2 regions of the Aeromicrobium sp. P2_G6 genome follow, and region 2 is predicted to be linked to the other one. Evidence: riboswitches for the same ligand, from Rfam matches in the RefSeq annotation. Region 2 holds a riboswitch; the other holds the start of a gene.
The links. A riboswitch is a leader RNA that binds a small molecule or an ion and turns the genes downstream of it on or off. The one in region 2 is predicted to bind thiamine pyrophosphate.

Region 1: linked by a shared signal. The riboswitch ahead of AC1DVU_RS03645 (ECF transporter S component) and the one ahead of thiE (thiamine phosphate synthase) in region 2 are both predicted to bind thiamine pyrophosphate.

Annotation. Positions count from the first base shown of each region.
Region 1 covers NZ_JBFUFH010000001.1:737,100-748,942, reverse strand. Annotated here, with positions in the region: gene AC1DVU_RS03670 (beta strand repeat-containing protein) at 1-1,701, shown strand, start outside; gene AC1DVU_RS03665 (N-acetyltransferase family protein) at 1,756-2,208, opposite strand; gene AC1DVU_RS03660 (NUDIX hydrolase family protein) at 2,205-2,750, opposite strand; gene AC1DVU_RS03655 (GOLPH3/VPS74 family protein) at 2,785-3,453, opposite strand; gene AC1DVU_RS03650 (NAD(P)/FAD-dependent oxidoreductase) at 3,452-4,867, shown strand; TPP riboswitch at 5,192-5,301, shown strand; gene AC1DVU_RS03645 (ECF transporter S component) at 5,291-5,908, shown strand; gene AC1DVU_RS03640 (ABC transporter ATP-binding protein) at 5,909-7,300, shown strand; gene AC1DVU_RS03635 (energy-coupling factor transporter transmembrane component T family protein) at 7,380-8,081, shown strand; gene AC1DVU_RS03630 (SDR family NAD(P)-dependent oxidoreductase) at 8,146-8,796, opposite strand; gene AC1DVU_RS03625 (MaoC family dehydratase) at 8,912-9,370, shown strand; gene AC1DVU_RS03620 (acyl-CoA dehydrogenase family protein) at 9,372-10,586, shown strand; gene AC1DVU_RS03615 (SDR family oxidoreductase) at 10,589-11,386, shown strand; gene AC1DVU_RS03610 (hypothetical protein) at 11,420-11,843, shown strand, end outside.
Region 2 covers NZ_JBFUFH010000006.1:49,615-61,457, forward strand. Annotated here, with positions in the region: gene AC1DVU_RS18050 (aminoglycoside phosphotransferase family protein) at 1-624, opposite strand, end outside; gene thiC (phosphomethylpyrimidine synthase ThiC) at 634-2,355, opposite strand; gene thiD (bifunctional hydroxymethylpyrimidine kinase/phosphomethylpyrimidine kinase) at 2,355-3,149, opposite strand; gene AC1DVU_RS18065 (thiamine phosphate synthase) at 3,146-3,730, opposite strand; gene AC1DVU_RS18070 (thiazole synthase) at 3,727-4,503, opposite strand; gene thiS (sulfur carrier protein ThiS) at 4,500-4,700, opposite strand; gene thiO (glycine oxidase ThiO) at 4,697-5,815, opposite strand; gene thiE (thiamine phosphate synthase) at 5,812-6,432, opposite strand; TPP riboswitch at 6,430-6,540, opposite strand; gene AC1DVU_RS18090 (acyl-CoA dehydrogenase family protein) at 6,637-7,788, opposite strand; gene AC1DVU_RS18095 (hypothetical protein) at 7,891-8,484, shown strand; gene AC1DVU_RS18100 (pyridoxamine 5'-phosphate oxidase family protein) at 8,495-9,115, shown strand; gene purE (5-(carboxyamino)imidazole ribonucleotide mutase) at 9,251-9,766, opposite strand; gene AC1DVU_RS18110 (5-(carboxyamino)imidazole ribonucleotide synthase) at 9,759-10,886, opposite strand; gene AC1DVU_RS18115 (adenylate/guanylate cyclase domain-containing protein) at 10,896-11,843, opposite strand, start outside.

The DNA.
Region 1 (11,843 bases), on a different contig from region 2:
TACAACGATGTGAGCGACGATTCGCCTGCCACCGCAGCGGTCGCCAAGGCGGACTTCACCACGGCGCCGACCGTCACGATCACGGGTACTCCCAAGGTCGGCGTGCAGCTGACGGCGAACGCCTCCGGCGAGTCGCCGGCCGGCAGCGGTTACACGTACCAGTGGAAGGCCGGAGGCAGCGACATCTCCGGCGCGACCGGCTCGACGTTCACCCCCGCCGCAGCCCAGGACGGTGCGGTCATCACGGTGACGGCCCGGGCCACCAAGACGGGCTACAACCCCAGCGCTGCAGGAACGTCCGCTCCGACCTCCGCGGTCGCGAAGGGTGACTTCTCGGGTGACCCGACGGCGACGATCACGGGTACGCCCAAGGTGGGTGTGCAGCTGACGGCGAATGCCTCCGGTGAGTCGCCCGCCGGCAGCGGTTACACGTACCAGTGGAAGGCCGGAGGCACTGACATCTCCGGTGCGACCGGCTCGACGTTCACGCCGGGTGCAGCCCAGCAGGGTTCGACGATCACGGTGACGGTCCGGGCCACCAAGGCCGGCTACAACCCGAGCGGTGCCGACACGTCGGATCCGACGGCTGCTGTCGCGAAGGCTGACTTCGGCGGGACGCTGGTCGCGACGATCACCGGTACGCCCAAGGTCGGCGTGCAGCTGACGGCAAGTGCTTCCGGTGAGACGCCGGCGCGTGACGCATACACGTACGAGTGGAAGGCGGGTGTCGACGTCGTCGGAACGAACAGCTCGACGTTCACCCCGACTGCCGCCGAGGTCGGCAAGACGATCACCGTGACGGTGACGGCGACCAAGGCCGGCTACAACGATGTGAGCGACGAGTCGCCTGCCACCGCAGCAGTCGCCAAGAATGACTTCGGCGGGACGCTGGTCGCGACGATCACGGGTGAGCCCAAGGTTGGCGTGCTGCTGACGGCGAATGCCTCTGGCGAGACGCCGGCGCGTGACGCGTACGCCTACGAGTGGAAGGCGGGCACCGACGTCGTCGGAACGAACAGCTCGACGTTCACCCCGACATCGACGGAGCTCGGCAAGCAGATCACCGTGACGGTCACGGCGACCAAGGCCGGCTACAACGACGCCACGGACACGTCCCTCCCCACCGCCGCCGTTGCCTCGGCCGCGCCGATCCCGTTCACCGGGACCCAGGCGCTGGCCTTGACCACGACGACGCCGAAGGTCGGGGACGTCGTGACGGTGCTCCCGACGGGCCTGACGCCGATCCCGGATTACCAGTTCAACTGGTACCGGATCGACACCCTCGGCGTGCGCAGGGTCATCCCCGGCGCGATCGGTCCCAGCTACACCGTCCCCTACGGCGATCTGACCAAGAAGCTTCAGGTGGAGGTCAGTGCGGTCAAGGCGGGCTACGTGACTCAGTCGACGTTCTCGGTGCAGACGGCGCGGATCAACTACATCGCGTTGAGCACGTCGTCGTTGGTGCGTGGCAAGACCGTCGGGGTCAACGCGAAGCGGTTGCGTGCCGGACAGGCGTACCGGGTCTTCATCGAGGGCAAGTCGGTCTACAGCGGCACGGCGACCAGCGACGGCTCGGCGATCCGCACGGTGACCGTTCCCACCTCGACGCCGGTCGGCACCGGCAAGCGGATCTGGGTCAGCGGCTACAACAAGGCCGGCACTCGTGACTTCCAGGTCATCCGCACGGTCACGGTCAAGTAGCAGCACAGCGACACAGCAGGGCGGCCCTCTGGAGGGGGCCGCCCTGCTGCTGCGTCAGAGGTACTTCTTCATTCCGACGTGGCTGGCCACGAAGCCGAGCCGCTCGTAGAACTCGTGCGCTCGTAGGCGTTCGCGGTTCGACGTCAGCTGCATCCGCGCGGCACCGCGCCGACGGGCCTCGTCCTCGATGTGCGCCATGAGGGCCGCGCCGATGCCCTGTCCACGCCTCGCTGCCGACGTCCGCACGGCCTCGACCTGGCAGTAGAGCCCACCGTCGGCGGACAGCATCCGCATCCACGTGACCTGCGCCGTGCACACGACGACGCCGTCGATCTCCCCGACGAGGATCTCCTGGTTGGGGTCGGCCCTGATCTCCTCGAGCGCGGCTCGCTGGTTGTCGGTCACCTCACCCGGCTCGGCGAAGTAGTGCATTGAGTCCTCGGCCACCAGCGCCAGGATCGCCGCGAGGTCGTCCTGCGTGGCGGGCCGGACCCGCAGGTCGCTCACTGAGGCAGGGCGCCGACCGACGCCAGGGCTTCCTTGAGTAGCGCGCCGCGGCCGCCCTCCATGTCGGCGAGCACCTCGGGGTCGGCAGCCTCCTCGGGCGTCAGCCAGGTCAGCTCGAGAGCGTCCTGGCGCGGGTTGCACTCACCGCTGACCGGCACGACGTACGCGAGGGAGACCGCATGCTGCCTCGGGTCGTAGAGCGTAGAGACGCCCGGCAAGGGGAAGTACTCCGCGACCGAGAACGGCACGGTCGACGCCGGCAGCTGCGGGAACGCCGTCGGGCCGAGGTCCTTGGCGAGGTTGCGCAGCAGCGCCTCGCGTACAGACTCGCCATGCATGACCCGGCCGGACACCAGCGTGCGGGTCATGACACCGGTCGTCGAGGAGCCTCGGAGCAGGATGCCGATCGACTCGACCTGGCCGAGGGCGTTGATGCGCACCGGGACGGCTTCGACATACAGGATCGGGACGCGGGCGCGCGTCTCGTCGAGGGCGAAGTCCGGGAGCCAACCCGGATTGGGATCAGGAGTGCGCACGGACATGCGCACATTCTGTCCTACCCGGGGTTGCGGCGGGTCAGCTCGACCCGACTGCTCCTGCTGTCGTCGCCGCCACGATGCCGGCGGTGACGGCGGACTGGGCTGCCTGGATCGCCTTGCGTACGCCTTCGCTGGCCCAGTCGCCCTCGGCGATGACCTTGGCTCGGGCCTTGGCGCGCTTGCGCTCGGGCTTGTCGACCAGCAGCTTGGTCAGGTCGCCGGCCAGCAGCAGGCCGATCAGCGGACCGGTCTCGGCGTCGGCGGGCTGGTCGTGCAAGAGGCTTGCCCGGACCCGGTTGACCAGGTCGTGGCGCCGCGCACTGTCGACGACCTCGTGCCGGCTCACCGCGAACATCCCGAGGGCCTTGGCCGGGCGGACGCGCATCTGCCCCTTGGTGACCAAGGCGGCGTACGCGTGCTTGCGGCCCTGCTTGCCGAGCTTGGTGACGGTGTTCTGCGGGGTTTGGCGGCCACGGTTGCGTACGCGGGCGAAGGCCTGATCGAGGAGCGGGTCGCCGACCGGAGCGTGGCTGACCACGACGACTCGCGCCTTGCGGCCGTCGCCGTCGAGCGCCAGGTAGCCGGCGGCGACGAGGTCGAGGAGGTGCGCCCCGCCGAGCACGATGTCAGCCTTCCCGCCGTCGACCCGTGGCTTGCCGGTCAGGGGATCCGTCACGATCAGCAGCAGGTCCTCAGCGGTCGTCATGCCTCCCACGCTATCGATGCGCTGGTGCAAGCATGGTGTGGTGATCAACGGCGGCGTCTCGTTCTGGTGGCAGCAGGTCGGCATCCCCGAGCGGCGACCGGCGCTCGACGGTGACCTCGACTGCGACGTCTGCATCGTCGGCGGGGGACTGACGGGCCTGTGGACGGCGTACTACCTGTCGGCACTCGACCCGGGCCTCTACATCGTGGTGCTGGAGGCCGAGTTCGCGGGCTATGGCGCTTCGGGTCGCAACGGCGGCTGGCTGTCGGCGGAGCTGTCCGGCAGCAAGGAGCGGTATGCCGCGACGCACGGCCGCGAGGGCGTCCAGGCGCTGGTCTCGTCGATGGAGTCGGCGGTCGACGAGGTCATCGACGTGTGTCGGGCGGAGGGCATCGACGCCGACATCGTCAAGCACGGCGTGCTCTACGTCGCCCGGTCCGCCGCGCAGCTCAAGCGGATGCACGAGGGACTCGTCAGCGACAGGGCGTGGGGCATTGGCGAGCACCACCAGCGGGAGCTGACCGCCGCGGAGCTGCGTGAGCGGCTGCGGGTCGAGGGCGCTCTCGGCGCGACATTCAGCCCGCATTGCGCGCGCGTGCAGCCCGCCAAGCTCGTGGCCGGTGTCGCCGCGGCGGTCGAGCGACGAGGCGTACGCATCCTCGAGCAGACCCGCGCCACCAGCATCGAGCCCGGCGTCGTGACGACCGAGCGTGGAGTCGTACGAGCTGGTCGCATCCTGCGTTGCCTCGAGGGCTACACCGCCGGCATTCGCGGACAGCGGCGCACGTGGCTGCCGATGAACTCCGCCATGATCGTGACCGAGCCGCTGTCGGAGTCGGTGTGGCAGTCGATCGGCTGGCGAGGCGCCGAGCTCCTGGGCGACAACGCCAATGCGTACTGCTACGCCCAGCGCACCGCCGACGGCCGCATCGCGCTGGGCGGGCGAGGCATCCCCTACCGCTTCGGCTCCCGCACGGATGTCGACGGGCAGACGCAGGAGTGGACCATCGAGTCGCTCACCGGGATCCTGCACGGCATGTTCCCCGCGACCCGTGAGTCACCCATCGACCACGCGTGGTGCGGTGTGCTCGGGGTGCCGCGTGACTGGTGCGCGAGCGTCACGTTCGACGCCTCGACGGGTCTCGGCTGGGCCGGTGGCTATGTCGGCAGCGGGCTGACCACGACGAACCTCGCCGGCCAGACCCTCGCTGACCTCGTGCTGGGCCGCGACACCGAGCTCGTACGCCTGCCGTGGGTCAACCACGACGTACGCCGGTGGGAGCCCGAGCCGCTGCGCTGGCTGGGCGTACGGGCGATGTACGGGCTCTACCGCGAGGCCGATCGCCGCGAGAACAAAGGCCTCACCCGCCCCAGCCGCCTGGCAAGGATCGGCGACAAGCTGACCGGGAGATAGGCGCCCATCTCGTGAGTCGAAGTGCTCGCGTGAGCATGCGATCTCACGTGACGTGGTCTCGATACGATCCCTCGTTCCTCGGGATCACTCGACCACCGAGTGGTCGCGCACACATTCGACCTCCGAGTTCGCCGAGATGCTCGCGTACGCACTCGCCGGTCGAGTAGCCAGCGAGCTCTGCGAGTCGGCGTATCGAGACCTCGTGAGTCGAAGTGCTTGCGTGAGCACGCGATCTCACGTGACGTGGTCTCGATACACCCGCTCGTTCCTCGCGGGCACTCGACCACCGGGTGCAGAGCCGACCTGAACAGCGGTAGGGTTGAGGTACCAAGACAGGGGAGCGCCACGCAGAGGGCGCTGAGAGTGCGGACCAGCCGCAGACCCTTGAACCTGCACCGGTTAGTACCGGCGAAGGGAGTCACGATGAGTTCTGCAACCACGCCCAAGACGGGGTTCAACGTGCATTACCGCACGATTGACCTCGTCACCATCACCACGCTCGCAGTCGCGTTCGGCGTCATCTTCTGGGGTTGGGACAAGATCTACGATCCGATCTCCAGTGGGGCGACAGTCGCTTACCCGCCATCTGCCGCGCTGTTCGGCGGCATCTGGCTCATGGCGGGTGTTGTCGGCGGGCTGATCGTTCGCAAGCCCGGCGCGGCGTTCGCCACTGAGTTCCTTGCAGCGGTCGTCTCGACGATCATGGTCGGCGGGAACCAGTGGGGCTTCAGCACGTTTGCCTCGGGGTTCTGGCAGGGCCTCGGCGCCGAGGTCATCTTCCTGCTGTTCTTCTACCGTCGATTCGGTCTCGTGGTGGCTGCCCTTGCAGGCGCCGCCGCGGGTGCTTTCGAAGCGGTCTACGAGTGGGGGTCCTACTACTCCGGCTGGGACCTCGGATACAAGCTCGTTCACCTCGGCTTCTTCGCTCTCGCCGGCGCGGTTGTTGCCGGCGGAGGTGGGTTCCTGCTGGTGAAGGCTCTGGCCAAGGCCGGTGTCCTCGACGCGTTCCCAGCGGGGCACGAACAGGTCGCCGAGGTCTAGGTGTCTCTCGGTGGAGCCCGCTTCAGGGGCTTCACGTGGCGCCCTCTCGGCCGACGCAACCCCGTCGTCGCCGGGCTCGATCTCACGATCGAGCCCGGTGAGCGGGTGTTGCTCGTCGGCCCGAGCGGCGCCGGCAAGTCGACGTTGCTGTACGGCCTGGCCGGCGCGCTGGGCACCACGATCGCGGGTGAGCTGAGCGGCACCGCGGATGTCGACGGACGGCTCGGGCTGCTGTTGCAGAACCCCGCTGATGCGATCGTCGCCGAGCGGATGGGCCGTGATGTCGCATTCGGCCCCGAGAATGCCGGCATGTCCCGCGACGAGATCTGGTCCCGCGTCGACGAGGCGTTGGCGTCGGTCGGCCTGACGTACGGCCGCGACCACTTCTGCGCTGCCCTCTCCGGCGGCGAGCAGCAACGGCTGGCGCTGGCCGGCGTGCTGGCGATGCGGCCCGACGTGCTGCTGCTCGACGAGCCGACCTCGATGCTCGACTCTGAAACCTCGGCCAGCGTGCGCGACGCGATCCTGGCGGCCGCCGACGGGCGTACGTTGCTGATCGTCGAGCACCGCATCGCACCGTGGCTCGACCATGTCGATCGCGTAGTCGTGCTCTCCGCCGATGGCACGGTGGTCAGCGACGGCACGGTCCGGGCGTTCCTCGACGGTCCACTGCCGGCCGGCGTCTGGATGCCCGGCATGGCAACGCCCGTGCCGTTGGACATACCGGACGCGCTGGTACGTCCTGAGGGTCGGCCGTTGGCGATCGACGCGACCGACGTGTCGGTCGAGCTCGTCACCCGTACGCTTCGCGGCACCCAGCGCACGCAAGCGCTCACCGGGCTGACCGCCACGCTCAACCCGTCGCATACGACCGCGTTCACCGGGCCCAGCGGGGCCGGCAAGTCGACGGCACTCGCCGTGCTCGGCGGGCTGCTCAAGCCGGGCAGCGGCACGATCAGCCCCGAGCTCCGCCGGTGGCGGTCGCCGCAGCTCGCGGGCGCGATCGGCTGGGTCCCGCAGAACCCCGAGCACGGGTTCCTCACCACGACGGTCGGCGACGAGATCCGCCGCACCGCCCACAAGCTGGGCCGGGCGGTCGACGTCGAGCAGGCGCTCGAGGTGTTCGGGCTGGCCCGCTTCGCCGAGTCCAATCCCTACCGGTTGTCGGGCGGCGAGCAACGTCGTCTGGCACTTGCGGCTGCACTGGCGCACCGCCCCGGCGTCGTCCTGCTCGACGAGCCGACGGTGGGCCAGGACCCCAGCACCTGGGCCGCGGTCGTCGGCTGGATCGAGGCTGCCCGTGCCGCCGGCGCGACCGTCGCGCTGTCCACCCACGACGCCGACCTGCCGGTCGACGTCGAGCACCGGATGCGCGAAGGGGTGCTGCAATGAGCGAGCGCCAGCGAGTGAATCATGAGGCAGGGTTCATGCGATCGCCTCCGTATCTTTGCTCTTCCACGGAGGCAATCGCATGAGGACTCTCGTCCTGCGGATCAATCCGCTCGTGCAGCTCTCGGTCGGCATGTTCTCGTTCCTCGGCTCGTTCTGGATCCGCAGCCTGCCGGTCGCGCTGATCGCCCTCGGCGCGTACGTCATCGCCGGGCTGCTGCTCCTCCCCGGCTGGCGCTATCCACTGGTCTGCCTGGGCTTCACCGCGATCGCCGCCGTCACGATCGTCTACTCGACCTGGCGGCTCGGCGGCCATGACGTCGAGGAAGCCTTCACCGCCGGCCTGCGGATCGTCGTGCTCGCCGGGCCGGGATCGGTCATGGCCGGATATGTCGACCCGTCCCGGCTGGCGGACTACCTCGCACAGACGCTGCACCTGCCGGCCCGGCTGATCGCCGCGTTCGCTGCGGCGTTGCAGAAGTTCGCCGGGTTCGGCCTGGCCTGGCAGCAGCTCGAGCGCGTGCGCCGGGTGCGTGGGTTCGGACCGTCGCGCAACCCGATCGCCAACGGTCCCTACGCCGCCAACATGTCGTTCGCCCTGCTCGTGCAGGCGCTGCGCGGTGCCTCGGCGACATCGATCGCGATGGACGCGCGGGGGTTCGCGACGGCCCACGACCGTACGTGGGCCGAGCCGGCACCGTGGACCCGGCTCGACAAGGCCGGCCTCGTCGTTGCGGCCCTGATCGGCTCCGTCCCGGTCATCGCGCACCTCGCAGGGGTTTGACGGATCTTCATGCGTTCGTGTTGCGCTGACGGCGCAAACGCATGGAGATCCGTCCCGCCGCCGGTCAGTCCACGACGTGCTGGAAGCCGTGCCGTTCGACGTGTTGGCGCCACAACAGCTCGGCGATGTCCGCCGGGTCGTGCGTGAGGCCGCGGCCGAGGCCGCCGACGATCGCGGTGTGGGCGACGTGGATGCCGGCGCCGGCGAGGGAGTCGTGGAGCAGTCGGGCATACGCCACCTCGGCTGCGTTGGAGACTGCTGAGCTGGCCCGTTCGGCGTTGGGCGCGACCGCGGCGCCGCCGGTGGTGAACAGGAGCGTGCCCCTGCCGCGCTCCCGCATCGACGGGAGAACGGCCTCGACGGCGTCGATCGCCCCGAGGACGGCGAGCTCCAGCGCGGCGCCCATGTCGGCGGACGAGGTCTCGGCCACGGGCTTGATCCAGTCGACCGACGCCAACGGGCTGTAGAGCATGACCTCGACGGGGCCGAGGGTGTCGGCGAGGTGCGCGAGGGCAACTCCCGCCTCAGCCGGATGACGGAGGTCGGCGGGCTCGGTGGTCGCGGTGATGCCCTGATCCATCAGGGTGTTGGCGAGCACGTGCAGGCGCTTGGCATTGCGGGAGACGAGTCCGATGTCGAAGCCCTCGGCTCCGAACCTCTGGGCGGCGGCCAGCCCGAGGTTGGGTCCGGCGCCGACGATCGCGAGAGTGGGCATGACTCTGACGATAGCCCTGTGATGGAGGTCCTCTGGCGCACCGGCGGTCGTACGTACTAGGGTGCCAACTAAGCAAGCGCTTAGCACTCTGCTGTCCCCTGGGAAGAGGTTCTTCATGCCACGCGTGTTCGACAGTCTCGACGACTTCAAGGCAGCCGCCGGAGAGGTGCTCGGCACGAGCGACTGGGTCACGATCACCCAGGAACAGGTCAACACCTTCGCCGATGCGACCAACGACCACCAGTGGATCCACGTCGACCCCGAGCGAGCGGCGAAGGGCCCGTTCGGTGGGACGATCGCGCACGGCTACCTGACGCTGGCGCTGCTCCCGTCGTTCGCGGAGGAGATCTACACGATCAACGGCCTGGCGTTCGGGATGAACTACGGCGCCAACAAGGTGCGCTTCCCCAACCCAGTGCCGGTCGGCTCCAAGCTGCGGGCGACCGCGACGCTCAAGGAGACCTCTGACATCGCGATCGGCACGCAGGGCATCGTCGGCTTCGTGATCGAGATCGACGGTGCGGACAAGCCCGCCTGCGTCGCCGAGGTCGTCTACGTCATGGCCGGTGCGTGAGATGGACTTCGCATTCGACGCCAAGACCCAGGAGATCGTCGCCAAGGTCAACGCCTTCATGGAGGCCGAGGTCTACCCGGCCGAGGCCGTGTTCGCCCAGCAGATCGAGGAGAGCATCGCCACCGACCGGTGGTCGTTCCCGCCGATCGTCCACGAGATCCGCGCGAAGGCCAAGGCGCAGGGACTGTGGAACTTCTTCGCCCCCGGTGAGGAGGGTGCAGGACTGACCAACCTCCAGTACGCCCCGATCGCCGAGATCACCGGCCGCAGCATCCAGATCGGCCCGCAGGCGTTCAACTGCGCCGCGCCCGACACCGGCAACATGGAGGTGCTGAGCATGTTCGGCACCGATGAGCAGAAGAAGCAGTGGCTCGAGCCGCTGCTCGACGGCACGATCCGCTCGGCGTTCGCGATGACCGAGCCCCAGGTCGCGTCCTCGGATGCCACCAACATCGAGCTCTCGATCGTGCGAGACGGTGACGACTACGTCATCAACGGCCGCAAGTGGTGGATCACCGGCGCGATGAACCCCGACTGCAAGATCTTCATCGTGATGGGCAAGACCGACCCGTCGGCCGACCGCCATCGCCAGCAGTCGATGATCCTGGTCGAGCGCGACACCCCCGGCCTCGAGATCAAGCGGGGCATGCGGGTGTTCGGCTACCACGACCGTGACCACGGTGGGCATGCCGAGCTGGCATTCCATGACGTACGCGTGCCGGCCAGCAACATCATCGGCGCCGAGGGTGAGGGCTTCGCGATCGCGCAGGCCCGCCTCGGACCTGGCCGCATCCACCACTGCATGCGGTCGCTGGGCATCGCCGAGCGCGCCGTCGAGATGATGAGCGAGCGTGCGCTCGACCGCGTCGCGTTCGGCAAGCCGATCGCCGACCAGGGCGTCGTACGCGACTGGATCGCCGAGTCGCGCGTACGCATCGAGCAGCTCCGCCTGCTGGTGCTCAAGACCGCGTGGCTGATGGACACGGCGGGCAACCGCGGCGCCCACACCGAGATCCAGGCCATCAAGATCGCCACGCCGCAGACCGTGGAGTGGATCCTCGACAAGGCGATACAGGTGCACGGCGCGGGCGGCCTGAGCCAGGACTTCCCGCTCGCCGAGTGGTTCGCGGGGATCCGTACTCTCCGGTTCGCCGACGGACCCGACGAGGTGCACAAGAACTCGCTGGCTCGCGCCGAGCTCAAGAAGCACGCCTGACGATGGAGCTCTCCGGAGCCAGCACGATCGTCACGGGCGCGGCCAGTGGCATCGGCGAGGCGATCGCGCAGCGACTGCTCGAGCGCGGCGCTTCGGTCGTCATCGGCGACCTCGACGGGGGGCGGCTGGAGGCGACGGCGTCGCGGCTCGACGCCTCGCACCCGGGTCGCGTCTCGCACGTCGCCGGAGATGCGTCGGATGCTGCGCACGTGGCCGCGCTGATCGATGCGGCTGGCGAGGTCGACGCGTACTTCGCCAACGCCGGGGTGTTCAAGGGCTTCGGGCTCGAGGCGACGGATGACGAGTGGGCGTTGTCGTGGGACGTCAACGTCAAGGCGCACGTCGTCGCGGCGCGAGCCCTGGTGCCGGGCTGGTTGGAGCGCGGCGCCGGTTGCTTCGTCAGCACGGCATCGGCCGCCGGCCTCCTGACGCAGCTGGGCTCTCCGACGTACTCGACGACGAAGCACGCAGCGGTCGGCTTCGCGGAGTGGCTCGCAGCGACGTACGGCGACCGGGGTGTGCAGGTGTGCTGCCTGTGCCCCATGGGCGTACGCACCGACATGTTGGTCGAGGGCGAGACGAGCGCGGTCGGCGATGCCCGCCTGGGCATGAAGTCGGTCGTCTCCGCCGGCGAGACGCTCTCACCGCTCGCCGTCGCCGATGTGCTCCTCGCGGCGGTCGAGGCCGGCACGTTCTTCGCCCTCCCGCACACGGACGTCGGCACGATGTACGCCCGCAAGGCCGCCGACACGGATCACTGGATCGCCGGTATGCAGCGTTTTCGCACGTCACTGGGTTAGCGGGCGGCGTTCGTTCCTTGGTAGCGTGACAGGGTGATCTTCTCGCTCGGGGGCGGGAAGCGGGGGCTCGTCCTCGCCGCAGCCACGGCCCTCATCCTCAGCCTGTCGGCGTGCTCGTCCGACGACAAGCCCACCGACCAGCCCACGAAGGCGACGTCGACGGCCACGACCGACCCGAAGGCTGCCGACGAGGCCGCCGTCAAGGATCTCGTCGATCGCTTCTGGGCCACCGTCGTTGCCTCCGAGAACGAGGGCAACACCGATCCCAAGCAGTTCGCTGACGTCGCCAACGGGACCTTCGTCGAGCGCCAGCTCTCGACCCTCAAGAGGTACAAGAAGATCGGCCTGCTCCGCGTCGGCCGGCCGGTCATCGGCGACGTCGAGGTCACGGTCACCGGCGACTCCGCTGACATCGCCGTCTGCAAGAACGAGGACGGCTGGACCGCAGAGCAGGACG
Region 2 (11,843 bases):
CCAGGGCTCCCGGTCCCCGGCCAAGACGTTCTCGTAGTGCAGGTCACCGTGGATCAGCGTGCCATCCGTCGCCGGGTCCGTGACCAGATCCCGGCCGAGGCTGATGGCTTGCTCGACGATGCGCCGCGGCATCGGTGCGTCCCTCGGCAACCGTTCGAGGTCGTCGGTGTAGCGGTGGACGTACGAGCTCAGGGTCAACAGCTGCGGTGGCGCAGGAACGTGCAGCTGTGCGTAGAGCCCAGCGATGATCTCGCAGGCCTCGAGGTCGCCGAGCTGCGTCAGGTCCTGCGTCGACAGCCGTTCGAGCAGCATCGCGTTGCGGCGTGGGTCGGCGCGCAGCATCAACACCGCACCATTGCCGTGCCAGTGCTGAAGCGCCAGGATCTCGTGCTGGCACTCCTCGTGCGGCCAGGCGACCTTGAGCACCGCCGCCCGACCTTCTGTGCGTACCGGCAGGACGAGCGACGTCCAACCGTGCATCGGCTCGCCATCGACCGCGAGGCCCCACTCGTCGAGCAGGTCGCGCACGATCCGCGGGACATCGCCGACCCAAGCAGCCCACTGGTCGTCCCGGTCGGCAATCGCCAGAAATGTCGGCGGCAGGTCGAACGGCAGCAGGCTCACGTCACGAGCCTAGGCGGGTCCGCTGTCCGTCGACTCGAGATACACCGAGCTGCCCAGCTCGATGAACTCCTCGGCCTTCTCGTCCATGCCTGCGCGAAGCGCCTCGGCTTCGTCGAGCCCACGCTGCTCGGCGTACCGGCGCACGTCCTGGCTGATCCGCATGGAGCAGAACTTGGGGCCGCACATCGAGCAGAAATGCGCTGTCTTGGAAGCCTCGGCGGGCAAGGTCTCGTCGTGGAACGACTCGGCGGTGTGTGGGTCGAGAGACAGGGCGAACTGGTCGACCCAGCGGAACTCGAAGCGGGCCTTGGACAGGGCATCGTCCCAGTCACGGGCACCCGGATGACCCTTGGCGACGTCGGCGGCATGGGCCGAGAGCTTGTACGTGATGACGCCGGTCTTCACGTCATCACGGTTGGGCAGTCCCAGGTGCTCCTTGGGTGTGACGTAGCACAGCATCGCGGTGCCGTGCATGGCGATCGTGGCCGCACCGATCGCCGAGGTGATGTGGTCATAGCCGGGAGCGATGTCAGTCGCGAGAGGGCCGAGTGTGTAGAACGGCGCACCGTGGCACCAGTCCTGCTGGAGCACGACGTTTTCCTCGACGAGGTTGAGCGGCACGTGTCCCGGTCCCTCGACCATGACCTGGACGTCGAACTCCCAGGCCCGCTTGGTCAGCTCGGCAAGGGTCCTGAGCTCGGAGAATTGGGCGTCGTCGTTCGCATCGGCGACGCAGCCGGGGCGGAGGCCGTCGCCGAGGGAGAAGCTGACGTCGTACCTGGCGAAGATCTCGCACAGCTCGTCGAAGTGCGTGTAGAGGAAGTTCTCCTGGTGGTGGGCCAGGCACCAGCCCGCCATGATCGAGCCGCCCCGGCTGACGATGCCGGTGATGCGCTTGGCCGTCATCGGCACGTACCGCAGCAGCACGCCGGCGTGGATCGTCATGTAGTCGACGCCCTGCTCGCACTGCTCGATCACCGTGTCGCGGAAGATCTCCCAGGTCAGCTTGTGCGCCTCCCCGTTGACCTTCTCCAGGGCCTGGTAGATCGGGACGGTGCCGATCGGGACCGGTGAGTTGCGCACGATCCACTCGCGGGTCGTATGGATGTCGTCGCCGGTCGACAGGTCCATGACGGTGTCGGCTCCCCAGGTCACCGCCCAGGTCAGCTTGTCGACCTCGTCGGCAATCGAGCTGGTGACGGCCGAGTTGCCGATGTTGGCGTTGACCTTCACCAGGAACCGCTTGCCGATGATCATCGGCTCGGCCTCGGGGTGGTTGACGTTGGCCGGGATGATCGCCCGACCGGAGGCGACCTCCGCCCGGACGAGCTCAACGGGCAGCTGTTCACGGATCGCGACGAACTCCATCTCCGGGGTGATGACACCCTTGCGCGCGTAATGCATCTGCGTGACCACCGCGCCGTCCTTGCTCCGCACCGGGTTGGGGCGGGCTCCACGCCATTCGTCGGAGGCGCCTCCGCGGCGAACGGCTGACCGTCCGTCGTCGAGCAGTTGCGGCCGGCGTCCCTCGTAGCTCTCGACGTCCCCACGCTCCGCGATCCAGGTCGAGCGCAACGGCGGCAGGCCGACCTCGGGATCCGCGCCCGGACCCGCCGTCGTGTAACGGTCGAACGACTCGCCATTGGTCAGCGCGACACGGGTGACCGGGACAGCGATGTCCGCGCGCGTGCCGGTTCGGTGGACGGTGCTGTGAGAGGAATGGATCTGCATCAGTTCTCCTTGGTGGGGGTGCGGATGTGTGAGACGGGGCCTCGGCCGCGGCCGAGCTCCCAGGTTCTGGAGGTGGCAAGGGCGCGTCCCACGAATGCCTGGGCGCTCCGCACGACGGTCTCGAGCGGGCGGCCGTGGGCGAGCCCGGCGGCGATGGCCGCGCTGAAGGTGCACCCGGTGCCGTGGTCGTTGGAGGTCTCGACCGTGGCATGACTGAGTCGGGTCAGCCTTCCGGACCGGTCGACCAGGATGTCGGTGCAGGAAGTGCCCTCCGGATTCCCTCCGGTGAGGACGACCGCCGGCCCGAGAGTGTGGAGGGCGTAGGCCATGTCCTCGGGCGATCCCACGCCGCCGAGCAGTCGGGCCGCCTCGTCACGGTTCGGGGTGATGACCGTCGCCGAAGGAAGGATGATCTGGCGGTATGCCAGGAGCACCTCGCCGGTGGCGAGCTCGTCGCCGCTCGTGGACACCAGGACCGGGTCGACGACGAGAGGCGTGGACGGATGCCGGCCGGCCACGTCGGCGACGAGTCGGGCGGTCCCCGGGCTGCCGAGGACTCCGGTCTTGATGGCAGCCACAGTCACGTCGCCGAGGACCGTGTCGATCTGCCGCGCCACATCGGCGGGCGACATGAGCGTCACGGCATGGACCGCGGTGGTGTCCTGGGCGGTGACCGCGGTGACGGCACACGCACCGTGGACGCCCAGCGCGGCGAACGTGGCCAGGTCGGCGGTCAGTCCGGCCCCGCCACCGGAGTCGGTTGCCGCGATGGACAGGACGACGGGAGGGGTCATCGGTTCACCTCGGCGAGCAGGCTCTCCGCCATCGCTGCGGGGTCGTTGGCCCTCATGAGTGACCCCATGACGGCGATCCCGTATGCCCCGGCGTCCCGGAACGAGCGGGCGTTCCCGGCGTCGACACCGCCGAGCGCGAACACAGGTGTGCCATTCGCCGCAGCCACCAGGCGACGTACGCCTGGCGGCCCGAACGGCGGGCCGTAGCCGGGCTTCGAGTCGCTGGGCGCGACGGGCGAGACGGTCACGTATGACGCTCCGTCACCGGCCGCCCGGCGCACCTCGGCCTCGTCGTGGCAGGAGCGTCCGCGAATCGCGGCGGCGGCATCATCGTCCTGGGCGGCCGCAAGGTGCACTCCGCTCGACCCCTCCAGGTGACAGCGCGCCGTGATCAGGACGATGCCGGGGATCCGGGCGAGCGAAGTCACCAGAGCCTTCCGCTGACCGACCGAGAGATCTAGCTCGCGCACCACGAAGTGGGTGGCACCGGCGCTGGCGCAGGCGGAGACCGCCTGGGTGAGGGAACGTCCGAGTGGCAGCTGCGCGCGATCGGTGAGGACCAGCAGGCGGGAGAGGCTCATGTGCCCACCCGCCCGATCGACGGCGTCGAGGCACGAGCGGTGGTGAGCTCCGGGATCCGCCCGGCATTGCATGCGAGCCGGCCGGCGTCGACGGCGAGCCGCATCGCGGTCGCCATGGCCACTGGCCTCTCGGCACGGGTGATGGCGCTCGCGGCGAGGACGGCGTCGCAGCCGAGCTCCATCGCGAGGGCGGCATCGCTGGCCGTACCGATGCCCGCGTCGAGCACCACCGGCACTGCGACGGCGGCGCGTACCGACTCGATGGCGCGGGGGTTGCTGATGCCTCGGCCCGAGCCGATCGGCGAGCCCAGCGGCATGACCGCTGCACAGCCGAGGTCGGCGAGTCGTCGCGCGACCACTGGGTCGTCCGTCGTGTAGGGCAGCACCGTGAATCCCTGCTCCACCAAGGTCTCGGCAGCCGACAAGAGCTCGACAACGTCGGGCATCAGGCTGGTCTCGTCCCCGATCACCTCGAGCTTGACCCAGCTGGTCCCGAGCGCTTCTCGCGCCAGCTGGGCGGTGAGCACCGCCTCCCTCGCCGACCTGCAGCCAGCGGTGTTGGGGAGGATCCGTACGTCTGCCCTTCTGAGCTCGTCAAGGAGCGATCCCTCCGACTGGTCGGAGATGCGGCGGATCGACACCGTGACGAGTCCGGGTCTGGCGGCCTCCACCACGTCGGCGATGGTGGCAATGGTCGTCAGGCCACCAGTGCCGATCCACAGCCTCGAGGTCACCTCCTCCCCCGCGATCTGCAGGCTGTCTGTCGCGCTCATCCGCCCTGCTTCGCGGTCACGATCTCGACCACATCCCGGTCGGCGAGAACGGTCTCCGCCCAGATCGCCGCGCGGACGACATCTCCGTTGACTGCTGCCGCGATGCCGCTGACGGGCAACGCCCTCGAGGACATCAGTGCAGCAAGGGTCATGCCGTCGGCAACCGGTTCCGGTATGCCGTTCACCGTGATGTTCATGCGGTGCTCCCTGTCTTGACGGTGTGGGGGTCGAAACGGTTGGGGTGAAAGGGCAGGGCAACATCGGGGACGACCTCGCTCTCGACGTACGCCCGTATGGTCGATGCCGTGATGGGCGCCAGGAGGACTCCTCCGCGGTAGTGGCCGCCTGCGACGAGGAGCCCAGGGGTCGACGAGGGACCGACGAGTGGACCGTTGTCCGGCGTCCCGGGCCGTATCCGGCACGTGACGTCGAGGATCCCGGCAGCATCGAGGGTCGGCACCAGCGCTCGGGCATCCTCGAGGAGGCGAAGGACACCACCGACCGTCGGTGTCGGTTCGCCGGCGTGCTCCTCGGAGGTCGCGCCGATCACGACCTCACCGCCGGCACGCGGCACGACGTACACCGGGCGCCCGTGGATGTTGGCGCGGATCGTCCTGCTGGGTGGGTCATCCGTACGGACAAGGACGATCTCCCCGCGCACGGGGCGGACGACACGACGGGGTCCGGGGAGCAGCTCGTCGAGCCGGTGTCCGGTCGCGACGACGACGACGTCGGAGGCATGGATCGAGCCGCGATCCGTGACGACACCGCGGCACCGACCGTCGACAACGTGCGGCTCTGCGTTGGCGTGGATCAGTCGCTCGCCGATCCCGGCCATCAATGCTGCTGCCACCCGGCGGGGGTTGACGCTGTGGTCCCCCGGCAGGAACACGCCTCCGGCCACGCGGTTGCTCAGAGCTGGCTCTTTCCCGATGAGCTCGTCACGACCGAGCTGCACGGCCTCGACACCGTGTGCCGCCAGCAGGTCCATCGTGCGCAACACGACGTTGAGATCGTCGTGGTCCTTCCCCACGAGGAGCGTTCCGGCATCCCTGTGGTCTACGTCGACTCCCGAGGACGTCGACAGCCGATCGGCATACTCGGCCCACATACCGGCCGAGGCAAGCCCGAGCCGCAGCAGGGCATCCTCACCGTGCCAGGCCTCACCGGCGGGCGACAGCATCCCCGCAGCGGCGTATGTCGCTCCCTGTGCGGGGTCGGCGTCGAAGACCGAGACGACGTGGCCGTGCTCGACCAGCTCGTGCGCGCAGGCCAGGCCGATCACGCCAGCGCCGATGACGGCAACCCTCATCGGACCGGCTGTGCCAGAGCGGCGCTGTGCACTGCCGCGACGACTTCTCGGGCGGCCCGTATGGGGTCCGGAGCCCTCGACACGGCGGCGATCAGCGCGACACCGTGGGCCCCAGCAGCCATGACCTCCGGAACACGATCGACGTTGATTCCCGAGATCGCGATCGCAGGAAGGATCCCGGAGATCGCCGTGAGTGCGGTCAGGCCCAATGGCTCGGGAAGGTCCGTCTTGGTCGTCGACGGGTAGATCGGCCCGACTCCGAGGTAGTCGGCTCCGTCGGCCTGTGCCTGCCGGGCCTGCCGGATGTCGCGGCACGTTCCGCCGACGAGGAATCCATTCGGAGCCAGCCGCCGGGCTTGCGCGACCGGCACGTCGCCGAGACCGAGGTGGACCCCGTCCGCGCCGGCCGCCAGGGCGATGTCCAGCCGGTCGTTGACGATCACCCTCGCCCTTTTCCGGACCGTGCGGACGACCCCCTCGGCGAGCTCGAACAGCTCCCGGTCGGTGAGGTGCTTGGCTCTGACCTGCACCGCGTCGACGCCCGCTGAGACGATCTCGTCGATCAACTCGGGCGGCGTGTGTGGCAGGTCGGTAATGACGTGGACACGTGGCAACACGATTCAGCTCCTCGCTTCCTGCGCCGGCATTATCCGGATCAGGTTCAACGGTCGGAGCGTCTGCAGCTCCATCTCAGCCCGATGCTTCGGGCTCCCGCGGTGGATGTGCCGTCACGCTATCAGAGCCAGAAATCGGCGGCGGTCCTGCGGACATGGCAAAGGCGCCCGACCAACGTTTCCGCTGGTCAGGCGCCTTGGTCGACGTCAGAGCGTGCTCTGCACCCCGGCGAGGAGCTGGCGAGCCATGACGACGCGCTGCACCTGGTTGGTGCCTTCGTAGATCTGGGTGATCTTGGCGTCGCGCATCATCCGCTCGAGCGGGTAGTCGCGGGTGAAGCCGTAGCCGCCGAGGAGCTGGACGGCATCGGTCGTGACCTGCATCGCGGTGTCGGACGCGAACGCCTTGGCAGCGGCGCCGAAGAACGTCAGGTCCTTGTCGCCGCGCTCGGAGCGCCCGGCGGCGGCGTAGGTCAGCTGGCGGGCGGCTTCGATCTTCATGCCCATGTCGGCGAGCATGAACTGCAGGCCTTGGAAGTCGGCGATCTTGTGACCGAACTGCTTGCGCTCCTGGACGTACCCGAGGGCGTAGTCCAGCGCACCCTGGGCGACGCCGACGGCCTGCGCGGCGATCGTGACGCGGGTGTGGTCGAGAGTCTTCATCGCGGTGGCAAATCCCGTGCCCTCCGCACCGATCATCCGTTCGCCGGGGATGCGGACGTTGTCGAGGTAGACCTCGCAGGTCGGTGAGCCCTTGATGCCGAGCTTGCGCTCCGGAGCGCCGAACGACACACCCTCGTCGGACTTCTCGACCACGAACGCCGAGATGCCCTTCGTACGCTTGTCGGGGTCCGTGACTGCCAGGACGGTGTAGAACTCGGACTCGCCGGCGTTGGAGATCCAGCGCTTGACGCCGTTGAGCACCCAGCCGTCGCCATCGCGGACGGCCCGGGTCTTCTGGTTGGCGGCATCGCTGCCGGCCTCGGGCTCGGACAGGCAGTACGAGAAGCCCTCACCCTGAGCCAGGCGCGAGAGGTAGTTCTTCTTGAGCTGCTCGTCACCGGCGATCATCAGCGGGAGCGAGCCGAGCTTGTTGACCGCAGGGATCAGCGAGGCAGAGACATCGACGCGGGCGATCTCCTCGATGACCAGCACCGTCGCGAGCGCGTCGGCCCCGGCTCCGCCGTACTGCTCGGGCACGTGGGGCGCGTGGAAGTCCGCCGCCAGCAGGGCCTCGGCGGCCTCGCGGGGCCAGCGCGCCTGCTCGTCGACATCAGCGGCGAAGGGGGCGATCTTGGCCTCGGCGACGGCGCGAACCGCCTCGCGGATGGCCTGGTGCTCTTCGGACAGGACGAACATGTCGGACACGTGGACTCCCGATAGTAGGACGACCTACTAATCATACCCTCGCTGACGAGCGCTGCCGACCATGCTTTTCGTGGCATCGGACACACTGGCGGCATGACCAGCTCCTTCACTGGGCACATCGCGGGGCTCGGGACGTCGTCGGGCGTACGCATCGTGGTGGGCGCCTGGGACATGAGCCCGTTCGGCGCGTTCGCCGACGTCATGGTCGAGGATGCGTCGGGCCACCGCACGCTGCTCGCTCCCCGCCAGAGCGTCGCCGACTCGGTGGCGTCGGTGTACTCGTTCGACGAGGTCCGCATCGAGCCGGTGTCGGTCGAGCGGGGTGACGAATGGTCGATCCACACCCGGTCGCTACAGCTGCGCTTCACTCCCGGTCAGCGATTGTGGGTCGCGCCGTTCCTCGGTCTCGTGCCGGCGCCCGTGCGGCGTACGGCGACGTGGGCCAGGGTCTGCAACCCGGTCGCCGGTCGGGTCATGCCGGGCGTACGGACGTACGGCTCGGCGGGCAACGGCCGGACCGAGTGGTATGCCGCGAAGGACGTACGCCGTCTGGTCTCCGCACGGGCGACGTGGGAGGGCGAAGAGCTCGGCGAGCTGGGTCCCGTCGAGCCGGCCGTGCACTTCGGTTTCTCCTCGGCTCCGGCCAGCCCGACCCTCACCGCCCTGACGTCATACGTGCGCCGGTAAATTTCTCGGCATGCGGACCGAGATCACGACCGAGGCCGAGCTGCGCGACGTGCTGGGCACCCCGTTGCAGCACGTCCTCGACAAGGACTCTCATGCCTTCCGGCCTGAGCACCGCGCGTGGATCGCGGCGTCCCCGTTCTGCCTCGTCGCGACGTCCGACGCCTCGGGAGCCTGCGACGTCTCGCCCAAGGGCGATCCGGCCGGCTTCGCCCACATCGTCGACGACACCACGCTCGCGATTCCGGAACGGCCCGGCAACAAGCGGGCCGACGGCTTCGCCAACATCCTGCAGAACCCGCACGTGGGACTGATCTTCTTCATCCCCGGCCGCGGCGACACGCTGCGGGTCAACGGCAGGGCGACGCTGCTGGCCGATGCTCCGTACGCCGACGAGATGGTCGTCAAGGGTCACCGACCGGTCGTGATCCTCGAGGTCGCAGTCGAGCAGATCTTCTTCCACTGCTCCAAGGCGTTCCTGCGCTCGAGCCTCTGGAAGCCCGAGACCTGGCACCCTGACGCGGTGCCCAGCCGCGCACAGATCGCCAAGGCCCTCGAGCGTCCCGACGACTCGATCGAGGAGCTCGAGGCGTACTACGGCCCGCAATACGCGGACAAGCTCTACCAGGGCTGACGGTTTACCACGTTCTCCTGGTAAACGATCACTTCTCTGGGCAACCCGCACTTCTTCGGGCTAGGCGCCACTTCACCGGGCAAATTTGCCCGGTGAAGTGGCGGTTTACCACGTTCTCCTGGTAAACCGCCGCGGTCAGCGGAAGCCGGCGCCACCGCTCGGGTTGCGGACCTTGTCGCCCTTGGCGCGCGCGATGTCGGCGAGCTCGGCCTGGAAATCGACCATCTTCTGCGTCAGCTCCGCGTCACCCGTCGCGAGGATCCGTACGGCCAGCAGCCCGGCGTTGCGGGCGTTGCCGATCGACACCGTCGCGACCGGCACGCCGGCAGGCATCTGGACGATCGACAGCAACGAGTCCATGCCGTCGAGGTGCTTGAGGGCGACCGGCACGCCGATGACGGGCAGCGGCGTCACGGCGGCGAGCATGCCGGGCAGGTGGGCCGCTCCCCCGGCGCCGGCGATGATGACCTCGATGCCGCGACCGTGCGCCTCGCGTCCGTAGGCCAGCATCTCGTCGGGCATGCGGTGCGCCGACACGACATCGGCCTCGTACGCGATGCCGAACTCGCCCAGCGCCGTTGCGGCGGCTTCCATCGTGGGCCAGTCGGAGTCCGAACCCATCACGATGCCGACTCTGGGTTGATCAGTCATGGGTCACGCCCTCTGTGAACAGTGCTGCCGCGCGACGGGCCCGGATGAGCACGTCGTCGAGATCTGGTCCGTATGCGGTCACGTGGCCCACCTTGCGGCCGGCCTTGACCGACTTGCCGTAGAGGTGGATCTTGACGTCCGGCTCGGCGGCGAGGACGACTGCGCGCTGGGCCTCGAGGTCCTCCACGGCACCGCCCAGGATGTTGACCATGACGGACCACGGCGTATGTGCATCCGTCGCGCCGAGCGGCAGGTCGAGCACGGCCCGCAGGTGGTTCTCGAACTGGCTCGTGACCGCGCCGTCGATCGACCAATGGCCGGTGTTGTGCGGCCGCATCGCGAGCTCGTTGACCAGCAGGCGCCCATCGGTCGTCTCGAACAGCTCGACCGCGAGGATGCCGGTGACGTCGAGCTCGGTCGCGATGCGCTCGGCCAAGGCACGGGCCTCGGCCTCCAGCTCCGGATCGAGGTCGGGGGCCGGAGCGATGACCTCGGCGCACACACCGTCGGCCTGCCGCGACTCGACAACGGGATAGGTGCGCACCTCGCCGGACGGCGATCGGGCCACCAACGCGGCCAGCTCACGGCGGAAGTCGACGAGCTCCTCGGCGAGCAGCGGACGGCCGGCCGCGAACGCCTCAGCGGCATCAGCCGCCGAGCGTACGACCCACACGCCCTTGCCGTCGTAGCCGCCACGCGTCGTCTTGACGACGGCGGGGAAACCAAACATCGCAAGGTCTTCAGCTCTGGTGACCATACGGAAGCGCGGGCAGGGTATGGACATCTCGGAAAGTCGCGCTCGCATGTCGCCCTTGTCCTGCGCATACAGCAGCGCATGGGGCCCGGGCCGGCACGCGTGGCCCTCGGCCTGAAGCGCTTGAAGGTGCTCTGGCGGCACGTGCTCGTGGTCGAACGTGACGACCGGGGCGTCGGCGACGACGGCACGCAACGTGTCGAGGTCGGTGTAGTCACCGACGACGTGATCGGGGATGACCTGGGCGGCCGAGACGTCAGGCGCTTCGGCGAGGAGCCGGATGCGGATGCCGAGGCCGATCGCGGCCTGCTGCATCATGCGAGCCAGCTGGCCACCGCCGATGACCGCGAGCTGGGGTGAAGGCACGCCGCCAGCCTATCGGGACCGGAAGCCGCGGCGTTCAGTCACCGTGATGGGCGAGACGTTGCCGAACCCGCGCAGCGGCCGGGGCGGCAGCGTGCGGGTGTCGAACTCGTCACCGAGGGTCGCGGCGGTCGCCGCGTCGACCAGCACACGGTTGCTGCGTGCCACGTGGGAGAGCCGGGCGGCGAGGTTGACCGGTGGGCCGAAGACGTCGCCGAGCCGGCTGATCGCCGATCCGGTCGCGAGCCCGACGCGGATGTCGGGCATGTCGTCGCGCGACGAGATCTGTGAGACCAGGTCGAGCGCCGTACGAGTGCCCTCGGGAGCGTCGGCGATCACGAACAGGACCGCATCGCCGAGCGTCTTGACGACCCGGCCGCCATGCGCCGTGACGATGTCGGTGCATCGCGTCTCGAAGTTCTCAACCAAGGCACCGAGCGTCGAGTCGTCGAGCTCGTTGGACAGGGACGTGAAACGCGAGAGGTCCGCGAAGCCGACCGTCATGACGGTCGACAACAGCTCCTCGTCGGCTGCGCCGAGGGCCTCGATGCGCGCCGCAGCGGCCGCGAGGTGGCGCCGCCAGGCGTAGATCATGAGCTGCTCGAACCCCGGCGCCGCTTCCGTCGCCAGGCTCACAGCCGCGCTGAGCCGGCTCTCGGACTTGCCGTCCTGGACATCGTGCTCGACCTGCCCGACGAGGGTGGAGACCTGCCAGTCAGCGAGCCGCGACATCGTGGTGCCGAGCGCACGGGTGATGCGGTAGACGGTCTCCTCGTCGAGCACCCCCGACTCGATCGCCGCGGAGACAGTCGCCACCGCAGCGACGTCGGGGTCGCCGTACGCGATCGCCTCGCCCGTGTCGGGAAACCCGAGCGCGCGCCACAGCCTCTGGCCGTCGTCGAGGCTCATACCGCCCTTGTCGACGACTTCCGCGCTGGTGAGGGTGAGCTCGCCGCCGAG